2 regions of the Hydrogenophaga laconesensis genome follow, and region 2 is predicted to be linked to the other one. Evidence: predicted binding sites of a transcription regulator. Region 2 holds the regulator's gene; the other holds the start of a gene.
The links. The regulator FNR, encoded in region 2, switches genes on or off when oxygen is low (the NO sensors DNR and NnrR bind a similar motif). The targets are predictions, from matches to a motif close to TTGATNNNNATCAA.

Region 1 (7,851 bases), on a different contig from region 2:
GGTCGCACAGCGAAAGGCCCGCAAGGGGCCGGTGCGGCTCAGCCCTTCAGGTGCAGCGCGATGATCTGCCGCCACAGGGCATAGCCCTCGGCATTCATGTGCAGGCGGTCGGCCTGGAAGAGTTCGGGGCGCGGTTGCCCATTGGCATCGAGCATGGCCGAGTGCACGTCGATGAAGTCCAGCTGCGGTTCCGTGGTGCTGTAGGCCTTGATCAGCTCGTTGGTTTCGCGCACCGCCGGCATCATGCCGGCACGCAGCGGGCTGGGCTTGATGGAGACGAAGGCGATCCGGCTTTCTGGCAGCTCGGCCTTGACCGCACGCACGAAGGCGGTGAATCGGTCGAGCACGTCGCGCGGGGTGGCGCCCTCGGACAGGTCGTTCTCACCCGCGTAGACCACCACCATGCGGGGCTTGTAGGGCAGCACGAGCCGGTTCACCAGCTTCACACAATCCAGCAGTTGCGAACCACCAAAGCCCCGTTTGATGACCACGGGCTGGTCGGAAAAACTCGTCTCCAGATCGTTCCAGAGCCGGATCGACGAGCTGCCCACGAACACCACGCCACCCGGCTGCGGTGCCTGTTTCAGATCGGCGGCGGCAAAGGCCTCGAAACTGGCGCTCCAGCGGGGGTCGATCGCTGCGAGCTGCGTGGCCGCCGGTGGTGCCGCCACCGGCGCACTCGCGGGCACGGCCACCGCCAACTGGGTGACGGCGGGTGCCTGGGAGGCCACGGGGGTCTCGGCCTGCGCAAGGGCCGAAGAACCGATGCTCAGCAAAGCGGCCAGGGCCAGCTCCAGGGGCAACGGTGAACGCAAGGAACGGTGGGTCACGTGGTGCAAGGCGTCAGGGAGAGATGAAGGCGCTGAATGGACAGCCCCATCTCCGGAAAGTTCAGACCCCGCCAGTGTAAAGATCGGTATCCGGTGGGTCCACCTGGTGCCGGGAAAGTGTTGTCCTGAAGCCCCACGGGGCCCCGTTCGTCGGAACCGCTGGACTCAGGTGGCCTCTGGTGGCACGACCAGCACGTCGTTTTCCGCGATTTCCAGCACCCGCTGCGCCACGCTGCCCAGCAGCAGCCCGAGCACGCCACGGCGCTGCTGCGTGCCGAGCACCACCAGGTCGGACGGATGGGCCTGGCCGTGGGCGTGCAGCAGCAGCGCCGTGTCGCCATGCTCCAGCCAGGTGCGCAGGCGCCGCCCCGCCTCGGTGGGGAGATCGCAGGACTGGATGAACGCGTCCGCCGCCCGTTCCGCCTGCGCCAGGCCATCGGCGCGGACCTTGGTCATGTCCACACCGCCAATGGCCGGATAGGGGTTGTCGAACGCGTGGAAGAGCGTGAGCGTGGCCTCGGGAAACAGCGCGGCAGCGGTGCGCAGCGTGTGGCGCGAGGCCTGCGAGAAGTCGGTGGCGACGATGACCTGGCTGTAGGGCGCGCGTGGCCGGCTGCGCACCACCAGCAGCGGCACAGGCGACCGGCGCGCCAGCGCTTCGACGGAGGACCCCAGCACCACACGGCTCAGTGCCTCGTTGCGCGCCACGCCGGTCACGATCAACTGGCTGCCCTCGGCGCCCGCCACTGTCAGCACGGTATCGGTCACAGCGCCCTGCTCGACCCGGGGCACCAGGGGCAGGTCACCTTCGCCGGCGATATCGGCCCGAAGGCGCCGCTCGGCCAGCACACGGCGCGCCGTGCCGCCGGCCAGTCCGCTCGCGCGCGCGAGCACCGAGGTGGGTGCCTCCGCGGGTTCGGGCTCGACGACGGTGAGAGCCACCAGGCGGGCATCCCAGTCGCGCGCGAGTTGCACGGCCCGGTCCAGGGCGCGGTCGCTGCGGCTGCTGAGGTCGGTGGCCAGCAGGAGGTGACGCGGGGTGGTGGATGTGCTCACTGGGCAGTTCCTTTCAGGGTGGTCGGGCCGGTGTCACGGGCCGTCGGATTCAGTTCCGGAAAGACCTGCCAGCGCCGCAGCAGGGCCTTTTCCACTTCCAGCACGACCATGGAGAGCACGCCGATGGCCAGGATCACCAGCCCGTCGAGCAAGGGCACCGCCCGGGTGTCGAACACCGCCTGCATCCATGGCGTGTACGTGAAGGCCATCTGCGCCAGCACCACGCCCACCACCGCCCACAGCACCGCAGGGGTTCCGCGCGCGCCGCGCCAGGTGAACGAGCGCATGTGCAGGTAGCGCACGTTGAAGAGGTAGAAGATCTCCATCACGCACAGGGTGTTGACCACCATCGTGCGGGCCAGTTCCACACCGAAGCCGCGCACCGTCGCCCAGCCGAAGATGCCAAATGCCCCGGCCGTGAACAGCAGGGACACCAGTACCACGCGCCAGACCATGAACGGCGAGAGCAGCGCCGCGTCGGGCGAGCGCGGGCGGCGCTGCATCACACCCGGTTCGGCGGGTTCGAAGGCCAGCACCAGCCCGAGCGTGATGGTCAGGATCATGTTGATCCACAGAATCTGCGTGGGCGTCATCGGCAGCGTGAGGCCGAAGGCCAGCGCCGCGATGATGGCCAGCACCTCGCCACCATTGGTCGGCAGCGTCCAGGCGATCACCTTGCGGATGTTGTCGTACACCGTGCGCCCCTCGCTCACCGCGGCCACGATGGAGGCGAAGTTGTCGTCGGCCAGCACGATCTGCGCGGCCTCCCTGGCCGCATCCGTGCCCTTGTGGCCCATGGCGATGCCCACATTCGCCTGCTTGAGCGAGGGTGCGTCATTGACACCATCGCCGGTCATCGCCACCACATGGCCCTCGCTTTGCAGGGCCCGCACGACGCGAAGCTTGTGTTCCGGGTTGGTGCGTGCGAAGACGTGGGCGTTCAGCGCCAGGGTACGCAGGTCGCTGGCAGACGCGGCATCGAGCTCCTGCCCCGTCACCACCACCGGCTGCACCGCCAGATCCAGCTGGCGTGCGATGGCCGCCGCCGTGGCAGCGTGGTCGCCCGTGATCATTTTTACCGCGATGCCGGCGCTGCGGCAATCGGCCACCGCCGCCATGGCTTCGGTGCGCGGCGGGTCGATGAAGCCCACCACCCCCAGGAAGACGAGTTCATCCGCGTCGGAGAACGCCAGGCGCGCCGGGACCGGGTTCAGGCGCCGGCGGGCGAAGCCCAGCACGCGCTCGCCAGCGGCGGCGGCCTCGGCGATCGCCTGTTGCCAGTGCGCCTCGTCCAGCGCTTGTTCCGTGCCCTGCGCGTCGAGTTGCGCGCGGCTCATCGCCAGCAAGCGCTCGGGCGCTCCTTTCACCAGCAGGTCGGCACCGCCTTCGGCGCGGTCGTGCAGCGTGGCCATGAAGCGGTGCTGGGCATCGAATGGAATCTCGTCGGCGCGCGGGTGCACCGCGCGCTGCGTGGCAGGCTGCAGTCCCGCCTTCATGGCCAGGGCCACCAGCGCGCCTTCCATGGGATCGCCATCGACCCGCCATCCACCTTCCGGCGCCTGCAGCAGGTGCGCGTCGTTGCAGAGCAGCGCGGTCTCGATGAGGCTGCGTGCATTCAACGGCAGCGTGGCACAGCCTTCGGGCAGGTCCAGCGTGCCCACGGGTTCGTAGCCCGCGCCGTTCACCATCACGCAAGCGGTATCGGTCACCACGCGGCGCGCGGTCATCTCGTTGCGCGTGAGCGTGCCGGTCTTGTCGGAACAGATGACCGTGGTCGCCCCCAGCGTTTCCACGGCCGGCAGGCGGCGCACGATGGCCTGACGCCCCGCCATGCGTTGCACACCGATGGCCAGCGTGATCGTGATCACCGCCGGCAGGCCTTCTGGCACGATGCTCACGGCGATGGCCACCACCACCATCAGCGCGTCCACCCAGTGGTGATCGCGCACGAACACGACGAACAGGAACAGCAGCGCGGCCAGCACCGCCGAGAACAGGGTGAACCAGCGGCCGAAGCCGTTGATCTGCCGCAGCAACGGTGTGGCGAGTGAACGCACCTCGCCCAGCAGGCGGCTGATGTGGCCGATTTCGGTGTGGCGACCGGTGGCCACCACCACCGCGCTGCCCTGCCCCGCCGCGACCAGCGTGCCCGAATAGGCCATGGAAGACCGGTCCCCCAGCGCGGCACTGGTGGCCACGGCATCCTCCTGCTTCGAGCTCGTCACCGACTCGCCGGTGAGGATCGCCTCGTCCACCAGCAGGCCGCGCGCGCGCAGCAGCCGAAGGTCCGCTGGCACGCGGTCGCCGGCTTCGAGCAGCACCACGTCGCCGGGCACCAGGTCGGCCACCGGCACCGTCTCGCGGCGCCCGTCACGCAGAACACGCGCGTTGGGCGCCAGCATGCCGCGCAGGGCATCGAGCGCCTGTTCGGCGCGCCCCTCCTGCACGAAGCCGACGATGGCGTTGACCAGCACCACGCCGACGATCACCGCCGCGTCGATCCAGTGGTCCAGCAACGCGGCCATGGCGGCCGCGGCCAGCAGAAAAAGGATCAGCGCGTTGTTGAACTGGTCCAGCAGGCGCAGCATGGGGTGCACACGGGGTGGTGCGGGCAGTTCATTGGGGCCGGCCTCCGTCAGGCGGCGGGCCGCTTCGGCGGGCGCCAGTCCTTCGCGACGGCTCCGGAGCGTTTCGAGTACCGTGTCGGGCGCCCATGCATGCCAGTCCTGCGAGGATGCGTTGGCGGCCTCCGACGCGCCGCTGGCGTGGGTCGTGGCGTGATTCATGCCCGGAATAGAACACGTCGAGGGGAACGGGTTCAACCCGCCGGGGCACTCATCGCCCAGCGGTTGACATGGATCAAATCCGCCCGTTCCGGCAGTAACGCAAACGTGACACAAACCCGGGTGGACGGAACAATGGCCACGCAAAGCGCTTCACACTCGACACCATGACCCTTCCAGCCTCACGTCCCCTGCTGCCCGCCGGGGTGCAGCTCACCCCCGAGGGCCTGCCCCGCCTGCTCGCCCACGCCCGCGCGCTCGGCGCCATCCGCATCGCCGTGGTGCACCCTTGCGACGAACTCAGCCTGCGGGGCGCGCTCGACGCGCGCGAGGCAGGCCTGATCGATCCCGTGCTCGTCGCGCCGCGCACGCGGCTGCTCGCACTGGCCGCGCAGCTGTCGGTGGACCTCACGGGCCTGCCCATCGAGGATGTGCCGCACAGCCATGCGGCCGCCGCCCACGCCGCCGGCCTGGCCTCGAGCGGCGCGGTGGAGGCGATCATGAAGGGCAGCCTGCACACCGACGAACTGCTGGGCGCAGTGCTGCCTGCGCACGCCGGGCTGCGCACCAAACGCCGGCTGAGCCATTGCTTCCTGATGCAGACACCGGCCTACCCCAGGCCTTTCGTCATCACCGACGCGGCCATCAACATCGCGCCCACGCTGGAGGAAAAGGCCGACATCGTGCGCAACGCGATCGAGCTCGCTCACACGATCGGCGTGGCCGTGCCGCGCGTGGCGATCCTGGCTGCGGTGGAGACCGTGAACCCGCGCATGCCCGCCACACTGGACGCCGCGGCCCTCTGCAAGATGGCCGACCGCCGGCAGATCACCGGTGGCCTGCTCGACGGGCCGCTGGCGTTCGACAACGCCATCTCGCCTGAGGCGGCGCGTGTCAAGGGGATCGAATCGCCCGTGGCGGGCCGGGCGGATGTGCTGGTCGTGCCCGATCTGGAAAGCGGCAACATGCTGGCCAAGCAGCTGGAGTACATGGGCCAGGCGGCCAGCGCAGGCATTGCGATCGGCGCACGAGTGCCCATCGTCCTCACCAGCCGTGCCGACTCCCGTGCCACGCGCCTGGCGTCGTGCGCGATCGCGGTGCTGCTCGCCCATCGCTACCGGGCCAGCCCGCCATGAGCACGGAAGGCGGCATGGTGCTGGTTCTCAACGCGGGCTCGTCCAGCATCAAATTCGCCCTGTTTGAGGCCGGCCCCAACCCGCCGCGCGAGCCCGCCTGGAAGGGCCAGGTGCGCGGCATCGGTGGACCGCAGCCCACCTGTGCCGACAGCAACACCCCCGAAGCGCCGCTGGCACTTGGCACCTCGCAGCCCTACCACGACGCACTTCGCCAGATCCTGGAGCGGGTGCGCGCCAGGCTCGCCACGCGCCGGCTGCACGCGGTGGCGCACCGGGTGGTGCATGGCGGCAGCCAGTATTTCGACCCGGTGCGCGTGAATGCGGCCGTGCTGACCGATCTGCAGCGTCTCATCCCGCTCGCGCCACTGCACCAGCCCTTTGCGCTCGACGCCATCCAGGTGCTGCTGGAGAGCGACCCGCAGCTGCCGCAGGTGGCCTGCTTCGACACGGCCTTCCACCACACCCTGCCCCAGGTGGAACAGATGCTGCCGTTGCCACACGCGGCGTGGGAACGCGGCCTGCGCCGCTACGGCTTCCACGGCCTGTCGTACGAATACCTGTCTGTAGCGCTCCCCGAGCGCCACGGCGCGCTGGCCCAGGGTCGTGTGATCGCTGCGCACCTGGGCAGCGGCGCGAGCCTATGCGCCCTGCAAGGTTCGAAAAGCGTGGCCACCACGATGGGCTTCTCGGCGCTGGACGGGCTGATGATGGGCACCCGCACCGGCTCGCTCGACCCCGGCGCGGTGATCTACCTGATGGAGATCGAGAAGCTGAGCCTGGAAGAAGTGGCCCGCGTCCTGTACCACGAGTCGGGCCTGCTGGGTGTGTCGGGAGTGTCGTCGGAACCGCGCCGTCTGTTTGCCGAAGAAGGCCGCACCGACGCCACCGGCGAGCGCGTGCGTGCCGCGCTGGCGCTGTATGTGCGGCGCATCGTGCGCGAGATCGGTGCGCTGGTCGCCGTGCTCGGGGGGCTCGATCTGCTGGTGTTCACCGCCGGCGTGGGCGAGCACAGCGCCGAGATGCGCCAGCGCATCTGCCGCGAGCTGGGCTTTCTGGGTGTGGTGCTCGACGACGACGCCAACCTGGGCCACGCCCCGCGCATCTCCGCGCCCACCAGCCCGGTGGTGGTGGCCATCGAACCGACCAATGAGGAGTGGATTGCGGCTCGGCATGCCGCCGCGCTGGTGCTGCGCGGTTGAGTGTCCCTAGGCGCGCGGCGGGTTGGGCCGGCCCAGCTCGACGATGGGGCCCGTGGACGCGTACTGGTTGCCGCCCAGGCGCGTGAGCGGCTGCGTGCGAACGACGTCGAAACGGCCATTGGGCTCGACGAAGCGGTCGTCCAGGTGCAGGGCCACGACGACACCGAACACCACGTTGCTGAACGTGTCACCGGGCCCGATGGGCTCGATGTCCATGATCTTCAGCAGCTTGCACTCCATGCTGGCCGGCGAGGCCGCCACGCGCGGCGGGCGCACTTTGTTGCTAGGCGCCTTGGCCAGCCCGGCGAGTTCGAATTCGTCGGTGCCATAGGGCGCGTTGAACGAGGAGTTGTTCATCTGTTCGCGCAGGTCCCAGGTCACGAGGTTGGTGACGAATTCGCCAGTGGCGCGCACGTTGGTGATGGTGTCCTTCTCGTGGCGGTCGTCCGGCGCGTTGCACGAGAACATGACCACGGGCGGTGCCGTGGAGACCAGGTTGAAATGCGAGAACGGCGCGAGGTTGACGCGGCCATCCGCGGCCATGGTGCTGATCCAGCCGATCGGCCGGGGGGCGACGATGGCATTGAAGATGGAGCGCTTGTAGTCCGTCGCGGTGTCGAGGTCGATGTACATGGGTCGGTTCAGAAGGTTATTCAGGGCGCGGCGCGTTGACGATGGAAGCGCCTGGCTCGCCGCGCACCACCCTGGCGAGGTTCTCGGCCGCCTGCTGGCGGCGGCCGAAGAAGCCCTCCCAGGTCCAGGAGGCCACGTGCGGCGTGCTCAGCACGCGCGGGTGCGCCAGCAAAGGATCATCGCGCGCCGGAGGCTCGGGGTCGAACACGTCGAA
Region 2 (7,851 bases):
CGTTCTGGTGATCGCGGTCGGTGGTCTGGTCGAGATCGTTCCGCTGTTCTTCCAGAAGTCCACCACGCAGCCGGTGGAAGGCCTCAAGCCGTACAGCGCGTTGCAGATCGCCGGGCGCGACGTGTACGTGCGCGAAGGTTGCTACAACTGCCACTCACAGATGATCCGCCCCTTCCAGGCCGAGACGCTGCGCTACGGCCATTACTCGGTGGCGGGCGAGTTCGTGTACGACCGTCCCTTCCAGTGGGGCAGCAAGCGCACGGGCCCCGATCTCGCCCGCGTCGGTGGCCGCTACAGCGACGAGTGGCACCGCATCCACCTGAACAACCCGCGCGATGTCGTGCCCGAGTCCAACATGCCGGCCTACGCGTGGCTGGAGAAGAAGACCGTGAACGACGCCGGCCTGCCCAAGCGCATGGAAGTGCTGCGCACGCTGGGCGCGCCGTACACGGACGAAGAAATCGCCGCCTCCAGGGCCGAGGTGAAGGGCAAGACCGAAATGGAAGCCCTGATCGCCTACCTGCAGGTGCTGGGCACCGCCATCAAGTAAGCGCCAGGAGAAAACCCATGGACCTCAACGACCTGCGCAGCGCCGTGACCGTGATCAGCCTGATGACCTTCCTGGGCATCGTGGGCTGGGCCTGGGCCCGGCGCAACCAATCCCGCTTCGACGAGGCAGCCATGCTGCCGTTCCAGGACGAAGCCCCCAACGACAGCACGAAAGAACCGTCATGAGCGACTTCACCAGCGAATTCTGGTCCTGGTATGTGGCCGGGCTGACCGTGGTCAGCATCCTGGCCTGCCTGATTCTGCTCTGGGTCAGCGGCACCACCAAGGTCAAGGCCTCGGCCGACAACACCACCGGCCACGTGTGGGACGGCGATCTGCAGGAGATGAACAACCCGCTGCCGAAATGGTGGGTCTACCTGTTCATCATCACCGTGCTGTTCTCGCTGGCCTACGGCCTGCTGTACCCGACCTTCGGCAAATACCCCGGCCTGCTCGGCTGGACGTCTGGCGGGCAGCACAAGGCCGAGGTGGCGAAGGTCGAGAAGGCCATCGCACCGATCTACGAGCAGTTCGCCAGCAAGACGCCGCCCCAGCTGGCGGACGATGCCCCGGCCATGGCCATCGGCGAACGCCTGTTCATGAACAACTGCGCGCAGTGCCACGGCTCGGACGCGCGGGGCGCCAAGGGCTTTCCCAACCTCACCGACCGCGACTGGCTCTGGGGCGGCGATCCGGATGCGATCAAGACCACCATCACCAACGGCCGCACCGGCGTGATGCCGCCGATGGCCGCGGCCGTCGGCACGCCCGACGACGTGCGCAACGTCGCTCACTATGTGCTCAGCCTCTCGGGCAGCCCGCACGACTCGGTGCGCGCCGCGCTCGGCCGCAGCAAGTTCGGCGCCTGCGCGGCCTGCCACGGCATGGACGGCAAGGGCAACACCGCCATGGGCGCACCCAACCTGAGCGACAACACCTGGCTGCATGGCTGGGGCGAAGAGGCCGTGGTGCGCGCCGTCACCAAGGGCTTCAACAACCAGATGCCCGCGCAGGCCGGCAAGCTCAACGCGGACCAGATCCACGTGTTGACCGCCTACGTCTGGGGCTTGTCGAAAAAGCCAGGCTCAGCGAATTGATCCCCGAACCTTCGATCACACCGTGACCACCGCCACCGGCAAACCCAGAACCACCATTCCCATCGTCCCCGCAGAGGACGAGACCATGGTGTCGCTGTACGCATCGCGCGAGAAGATCCAGCCGCGTTCCGTCAAAGGTCTGTTCGCCACGTGGCGCTGGGTCATGGTGTGGATCACGCAGCTGGTGTTCTACGGGCTGCCCTGGCTGGAGTGGAACGCGCGCCAGGCAGTGCTGTTCGATCTGGAGGCACGCCGCTTCTACATCTTCGGGCTGGTCCTGTACCCCCAGGACTTCATCTACCTCACCGGCCTGCTGGTCATCTGCGCCTTCTCGCTGTTCCTGTTCACCGCGGTGGCCGGGCGGCTCTGGTGCGGCTTCGCCTGCCCGCAGACGGTCTATACAGAGATCTTCCTGTGGATCGAGAAGAAGGTGGAGGGCGATCGGGCCGCGCGCCTGCGGCTGGATCAGTCGGCAATGTCTGCGGTCAAGTTCGGCAAGCGCTCGCTCAAGCATGCACTGTGGATCCTGTTCTCCCTCTGGACGGGATTCACCTTCGTCGGCTACTTCGCACCGATCCGCGAACTGGGTGCGCTCTCGCTGGCCGGCGCCCTCGGACCGTGGCAGTGGTTCTGGATCTTCTTCTACGGCTTCGCCACCTACGGCAACGCCGGCTTCATGCGCGAGCAGGTCTGCAAGTACATGTGCCCCTATGCGCGCTTTCAGAGCGCCATGTTCGACCGGGACACCATGATCGTCACCTACGACGAACAGCGCGGCGAACCGAGGGGCGCCCGTTCGAAGAAGGCGGATCCGAAGGCCCTGGGGCTGGGTGCTTGCGTGGACTGCACCCTGTGCGTGCAGGTCTGCCCCACCGGCATCGACATCCGCAAGGGCCTGCAGTACGAGTGCATCGGCTGCGCCGCCTGCGTCGACGTGTGCGACGACGTGATGGACAAGGTGGGTTACCCGCGCGGGCTGATCCGCTTCTCCACCCAGAACGGCGTGGCCAACGGCTGGAGCACGCGCCAGATGCTGCGCCGCGCCATGCGCCCGCGCGTGCTGGTCTACACCGCCATCCTGGCCGCGATCACCCTGGCCGTGGGCCTGAGCCTGTTCCTGCGCACACCGCTCAAGGTCGACGTGATCCGCGACCGGGGGGCGCTGGCCCGCATGGTGGAGCAGGGCCGCATCGAGAACGTCTTCCGCCTGCAGATCATGAACGCCACCGAGGTGCCCCAACGCTATGCCATCGGCGTCTCGGGTCTGCCAGGCATCGCGCTGGCCTCCAGCCCCGAGGTGGAGGTGCTTTCCACCGAGGTGCGCGCGGTGGCGGTGCGGGTGCAGATTCCGCCGGACGCGGCCAGCAGCGGCTCGCACCCGATCCAGTTCGACATTCGCGCCGTGGGCGACGAGGCGATCCATGTGTCCGAGAAGGCCGCGTTTCTTGTGCCGCGCTGAACTCTCATCTTCATCCGAGGAGCTTCCATGAACCCATCGACATCTCCCGCGGTCGCCGCGGCCCCCGTTGCCTGGTGGCGCGTGCCCCACATGTGGCTGGTCGTGGGCGGCCCGCTGGCCGTGGTCGTGGCCAGCATCTTCACCGCCTTCATCGCTGTCAGGAACGCCGACCCCGTGCTCGACAAGGCCGAGTTCGAACGCGACCGGCAGGCCGTGCAGGTGCTGGAAGGGCAGGCGAAGACGGATGCGCTGATCAAGCTGCAGCCCGCACACCAGGCCCGCAACCACGCGGCCTCGCCGGTGGTGCCCAGGGAGCCCTGAGATGAGCGCGCGCCCATGGATGGCCATTGCCTGGCCTGCCTTCCTGTTCGCAGCGGTGCTGGAAATGGTGGTGTTCGCCGCAGTGGATCCGGGCGATCTGCACGGGCTCAGCGGCGAGCCGCTGGGCTGGACCCGGCAGGCGGTCTACACCGTGTCGTTCTTCGTGTTCTGGGCCGTGACGGCCGCCGCCAGCGCGCTGAGCGTGGCTCTCGTCAACCGCAGGTCTGAGGGTTGACGATGCGGCGCAGGCCGTCGGTGTTCTTGATGTGCACGTAGCGCTGCTTCACATCGATGATGCCGTCCTCCACGAACTTGGAGAACGTGCGGCTGACGGTTTCCAGCTTCATGCCGAGGTAGCTGCCGATTTCCTCGCGCGTCATGCGCAGCACCAGCTCGGATTGCGAGAAACCCCGTGCGTGCAGGCGCTGCACCAGGTTGAGCAGGAAGGCGGCCAGCCGTTCTTCGGCGCGCATGCTGCCCAGCAGCAGCATCACGCCGTGGTCGCGCACGATCTCGCGGCTCATGATCTTGTGCACGTGGTGCTGCAGCGTGGTGAACTCGCGCGAGAGCTCTTCCACCTGGTCGAACGGCATCACGCAGACCTCGGCGTCTTCCAGGGCCACGGCGTTGCAGGAATGGTGGTCGCTCACGATGCCGTCGAGGCCGATGATCTCGCCCGTCATCTGGAACCCGGTCACCTGGTCGCGGCCGTCGGCCGTCGTCACACAGGTCTTGAAGAAGCCCGATCGCACGGCGTAGAGCGACGTGAACTTGTCGCCCACGCTGAACAGCGACGTGCCACGCTTGACGCGGCGGCGTTTGGAGATCACCTTGTCGAGCTTGTCCATCTCATCGGGGTTCAACCCCATGGGCAGGCAGAGTTCGCGCAGGTTGCAGCTCGAGCAGGCGACTTTGATGCTTTGAGCGTCCATTGGAAAAGGTCCAGATTCGCAAAAGGTTACAGCATACCCCCCAGGGGTGTGAATTGACGCCCCCGGAGGGGATCAGATCGACGTCTTTTGATCCGGATCAAAAGATATTGCGGGGCAGTGGCGCACAGTGAAGGCCTTGATGGAGATTCGATCTTGAGCCACGCCATATCCGAGGACCTGCTGCGGCGTTTCGACGTATCCGGGCCCCGGTACACCTCGTACCCCACTGCCGACAGGTTCGTGGAGGCCTTCACCGAGAACCAGTACATCCAGGCCCTGGAGCAGCGCCGCGCCGGCTCCATGGCCTTGCCCTTGTCGCTGTACGTGCACATTCCGTTCTGCGAATCAGTCTGCTACTACTGCGCGTGCAACAAGGTCATCACGAAACACCATTCGCGCGCGGCCGAGTACCTGCGCTACCTGGCGCGTGAAGTGGAGCTGCAGGTGGCTCACCTGGGCACGGGCCACAACGTGTCGCAGCTGCACCTGGGTGGCGGCACGCCCACCTTTCTCTCCGACGCCGAGCTGGAAGACCTCATGGCCATGCTGCGGCGCCACTTCACCCTGGTGCCGGGTGGCGAGTACTCCGTGGAGGTCGACCCGCGTACCGTGACCGAAGAACGCCTGAAGACGCTGGCCCGGCTGGGCTTCAACCGCCTGAGCTTCGGGGTGCAGGACTTCGACCCGGCGGTGCAGAAGGCCGTGCACCGCGTGCAGCCCGCCGGGCAGGTGTTTGAGCTGGTGGCGGCCGCGCGGCGCATCGGCTTCGAATCGGTGAATGTGGACCTGATCTACGGCCTGCCGCTGCAGACGCCCGAGTCGTTCGCGCGCACGCTGGCGCAGGTGAGCGAGCTGAGGCCCGACCGCATCGCGCTCTACGCCTACGCCCACCTGCCGTCGCGCTTCAAGCCGCAGCGCCGCATTGTGGCCGCCGAACTGCCCAGCGGGGGTGACAAGCTCGGCATGCTGTCCATGTCGCTCGACAAGCTCATGGCCGAGGGCTATGTGTACGTGGGCATGGACCACTTCGCGCTGCCCAACGACGCGCTGGCGGTGGCCAAGCGCCAGGGCCGGTTGCACCGCAACTTTCAGGGCTACAGCACCCAGCCCGATTGCGATCTGATCGCGCTCGGCGTTTCCGCGATCGGGCGCATCGGCGCCACCTACAGCCAGAACGCGAAAACGCTGGAGGAATACCGCGACCTGCTCGACCAGGGGCGGCTGCCCATCGTGCGCGGGCTGGCGCTCACGCGCGACGACTTGCTGCGCCGCGCCGTGATCATGTCGCTCATGTGCCAGGGCGAGGTGTTGTTCGAATCGATCGAACTCGGCCACCTGATCAACTTCCGCAGCTACTTCGCGCGCGAGCTCGATGTGCTGGAGGGCCTGGAAACCAACGGCCTCGTGCGCCTGAGCCCGACGGGCATCCAGGTCACGGAAACCGGCTGGTTCCTGGTGCGCGCCATCGCCATGGTGTTCGACAAGAACCTGCAGGTGGATCTGGACCGGGCGCGTTTCTCCCGGATCATCTGAGGCCAGGCCCGCGCCGCCACCATGCAGACCTCGATGGCGATCACAGCCCTCTTCATGGGCTTGGTGGGCGGGCCGCATTGCGTGGCCATGTGTGGCGCGGCCTGTGCCGGCGTGGCGCGTGCCGCCGGGCCGCGTGGCACGCAGGCGCTGGTGGGTTTCCAGCTCAGCCGCATGCTGGGCTACGCGTTGTTCGGCGCGTTCGCGGCGGGTTCCGTGCAGGGCCTGGCCTGGCTGGGCACCCACACCGCCGTGCTGCGGCCCGTGTGGACCATGTTCCATGTGGCCGCTTTGCTGCTGGGCGCGGTGCTGCTCTGGCAGGCCCGGCAACCGGCCTGGATCGAAAACCTGGGGCAGAACGTCTGGCGGCGTGCACGCCCGGTGATGGCCACGCTTGGGCCGCGCGCGCCGGTGGTGCTGGGCATGGCGTGGGCGCTCATGCCCTGCGGGCTTCTCTACTCGGCGCTGCTGGTCGCGTCGCTCTCGGCCAACGCGCTGGAAGGTGCGGCCATCATGGCCTTGTTCTCGATCGGCACCTCGGTCTCGCTGACCGCCGGGCCGTGGCTCCTCTTGCGGCTGCGCGGTGCGCGGTCGGGCCAGTGGGGCATTCGCCTCGCGGGCCTCGCGCTCCTGGCCACGTCAGGCTGGGCCCTTTGGATGGGCATCACACAGCCCACCGGCCTGTGGTGCCTGTGATGCGCCTTTAGTGAGACGGCGCGTTGCGGCCGGGCAGGGTGGCCAGCACGAGGCCCAGCAACGCAATGCCAAAGGCCACGCCCTGCAAGAGGGTGAGCCGCTCGCCCATGAAGAGCACACCAATGGCCGCTGCGCTGATTGGCAGCATCACCGTGAACACACCGGCCTGCGAGGCGGGTACCGTCTTCAGCCCGGTCATCCACAGCCACACCGTCCACACGCTTGCGGCCAGTGCGTAGAACACCAGCAGGCCCCAGATGGGCAGGGCGACGGTGGAGAAGTCGAACGTCCACGCGGCCCACAGGCCGAACGGCGTGACCAGCGCGAAGCCCCAGAGGTTGATGATGGCCGAGATGCGCTTGGGCCCCAGCCCTTCGGTGAGGTGCTTGCCGATCACCACGTACGAGGCTTCGCACACCACCGCCGCGAACACGAGCAGGTTGCCAAGCAATGCCTTGCTGATACCGAACGGGCCGCTCGTGTCTGCCACGGCCGCGGCCGTTTCTACCTTCTGCAAGGAGAACAGGCCGATGCCGATGGCCGCGCAGGCGATGCCCGCCGCACTGCGCCAGCCAATGCGCTCGCGCAGAAAGACCCAGCTCAACACCGCCACCACCGCCGGAATCGACGACATCACCACACCCGCCGCCACGGCGGTGGTGAGGCTCACGCCGAACAGCATGCAGATGGAGAACAGGAAGTTGCCCAGGAACGATTCGAGGAAGAGCAGGCCGCGTGTGCGCGGCGACAGGGCGGGCTCGTCGGCCGGCTTCTTCAGCCAGTTCCACATCGCCACACCCCCGATGCCAAAGCGCAGCCAGGCCAACAGGAACACCGGAAACACGAGGACCAGCGGCTTGGACAGGGCGACATAGCTGCCCACCAGGGACATGCTCAGGGCCAGGCTCGAATAGGCCCACAGACGGTTCGGGGAAGTCACGGTTGCTACTTGAAGAGGCTCGAAAGTGGATCGCATCATGCCTGAGAGCCGTTCTTTTCAGGATGAGAGATTTTCTTTTCTCATCGTGAAATTGTGAAATGCTGCATCGCAAGAAATTTTCTCAATGCAAGAAACTGGTTTTTGTATAGAGAAAAATAACAAGAAGATCATTGAAAACAAAAAAGAAAATTTTTGTCTTATATAAGACATAAGAGCTTCCAAAGGTCTTCTATAAGACTTAAAGTCGTCCCAACGGCAACGCACTTTCATGCAAACCCGCCGCCCCCGTTCCTTCAACCTCACGGAGTACCCAAATGCCTCAATCCC

Region 1: the regulator FNR is predicted to act here: its motif matches at 4,736-4,749, upstream of J2X09_RS16525 (HAD-IC family P-type ATPase).

The regions. Positions count from the first base shown of each region.
Region 1 is NZ_JAVDWE010000009.1:132,379-140,229, forward strand. Features, by position in the region: gene opgC (OpgC domain-containing protein) at 1-64, shown strand, start outside; gene J2X09_RS16515 (SGNH/GDSL hydrolase family protein) at 39-830, opposite strand; gene J2X09_RS16520 (universal stress protein) at 996-1,886, opposite strand; gene J2X09_RS16525 (HAD-IC family P-type ATPase) at 1,883-4,672, opposite strand; partial or broken gene J2X09_RS16530 (bifunctional enoyl-CoA hydratase/phosphate acetyltransferase) at 4,891-5,805, shown strand; gene J2X09_RS16535 (acetate/propionate family kinase) at 5,802-7,004, shown strand; gene J2X09_RS16540 (flavin reductase family protein) at 7,011-7,637, opposite strand; gene J2X09_RS16545 (2-hydroxyacid dehydrogenase) at 7,654-7,851, opposite strand, start outside.
Region 2 is NZ_JAVDWE010000018.1:103,989-111,839, forward strand. Features, by position in the region: gene ccoO (cytochrome-c oxidase, cbb3-type subunit II) at 1-550, shown strand, start outside; gene J2X09_RS24050 (cbb3-type cytochrome oxidase subunit 3) at 568-735, shown strand; gene ccoP (cytochrome-c oxidase, cbb3-type subunit III) at 732-1,646, shown strand; gene ccoG (cytochrome c oxidase accessory protein CcoG) at 1,732-3,105, shown strand; gene J2X09_RS24065 (nitrogen fixation protein FixH) at 3,133-3,426, shown strand; gene J2X09_RS24070 (hypothetical protein) at 3,428-3,661, shown strand; gene fnr (fumarate/nitrate reduction transcriptional regulator Fnr) at 3,639-4,358, opposite strand; gene hemN (oxygen-independent coproporphyrinogen III oxidase) at 4,512-5,891, shown strand; gene J2X09_RS24085 (sulfite exporter TauE/SafE family protein) at 5,913-6,584, shown strand; gene J2X09_RS24090 (DMT family transporter) at 6,592-7,560, opposite strand; gene aceA (isocitrate lyase) at 7,839-7,851, shown strand, end outside.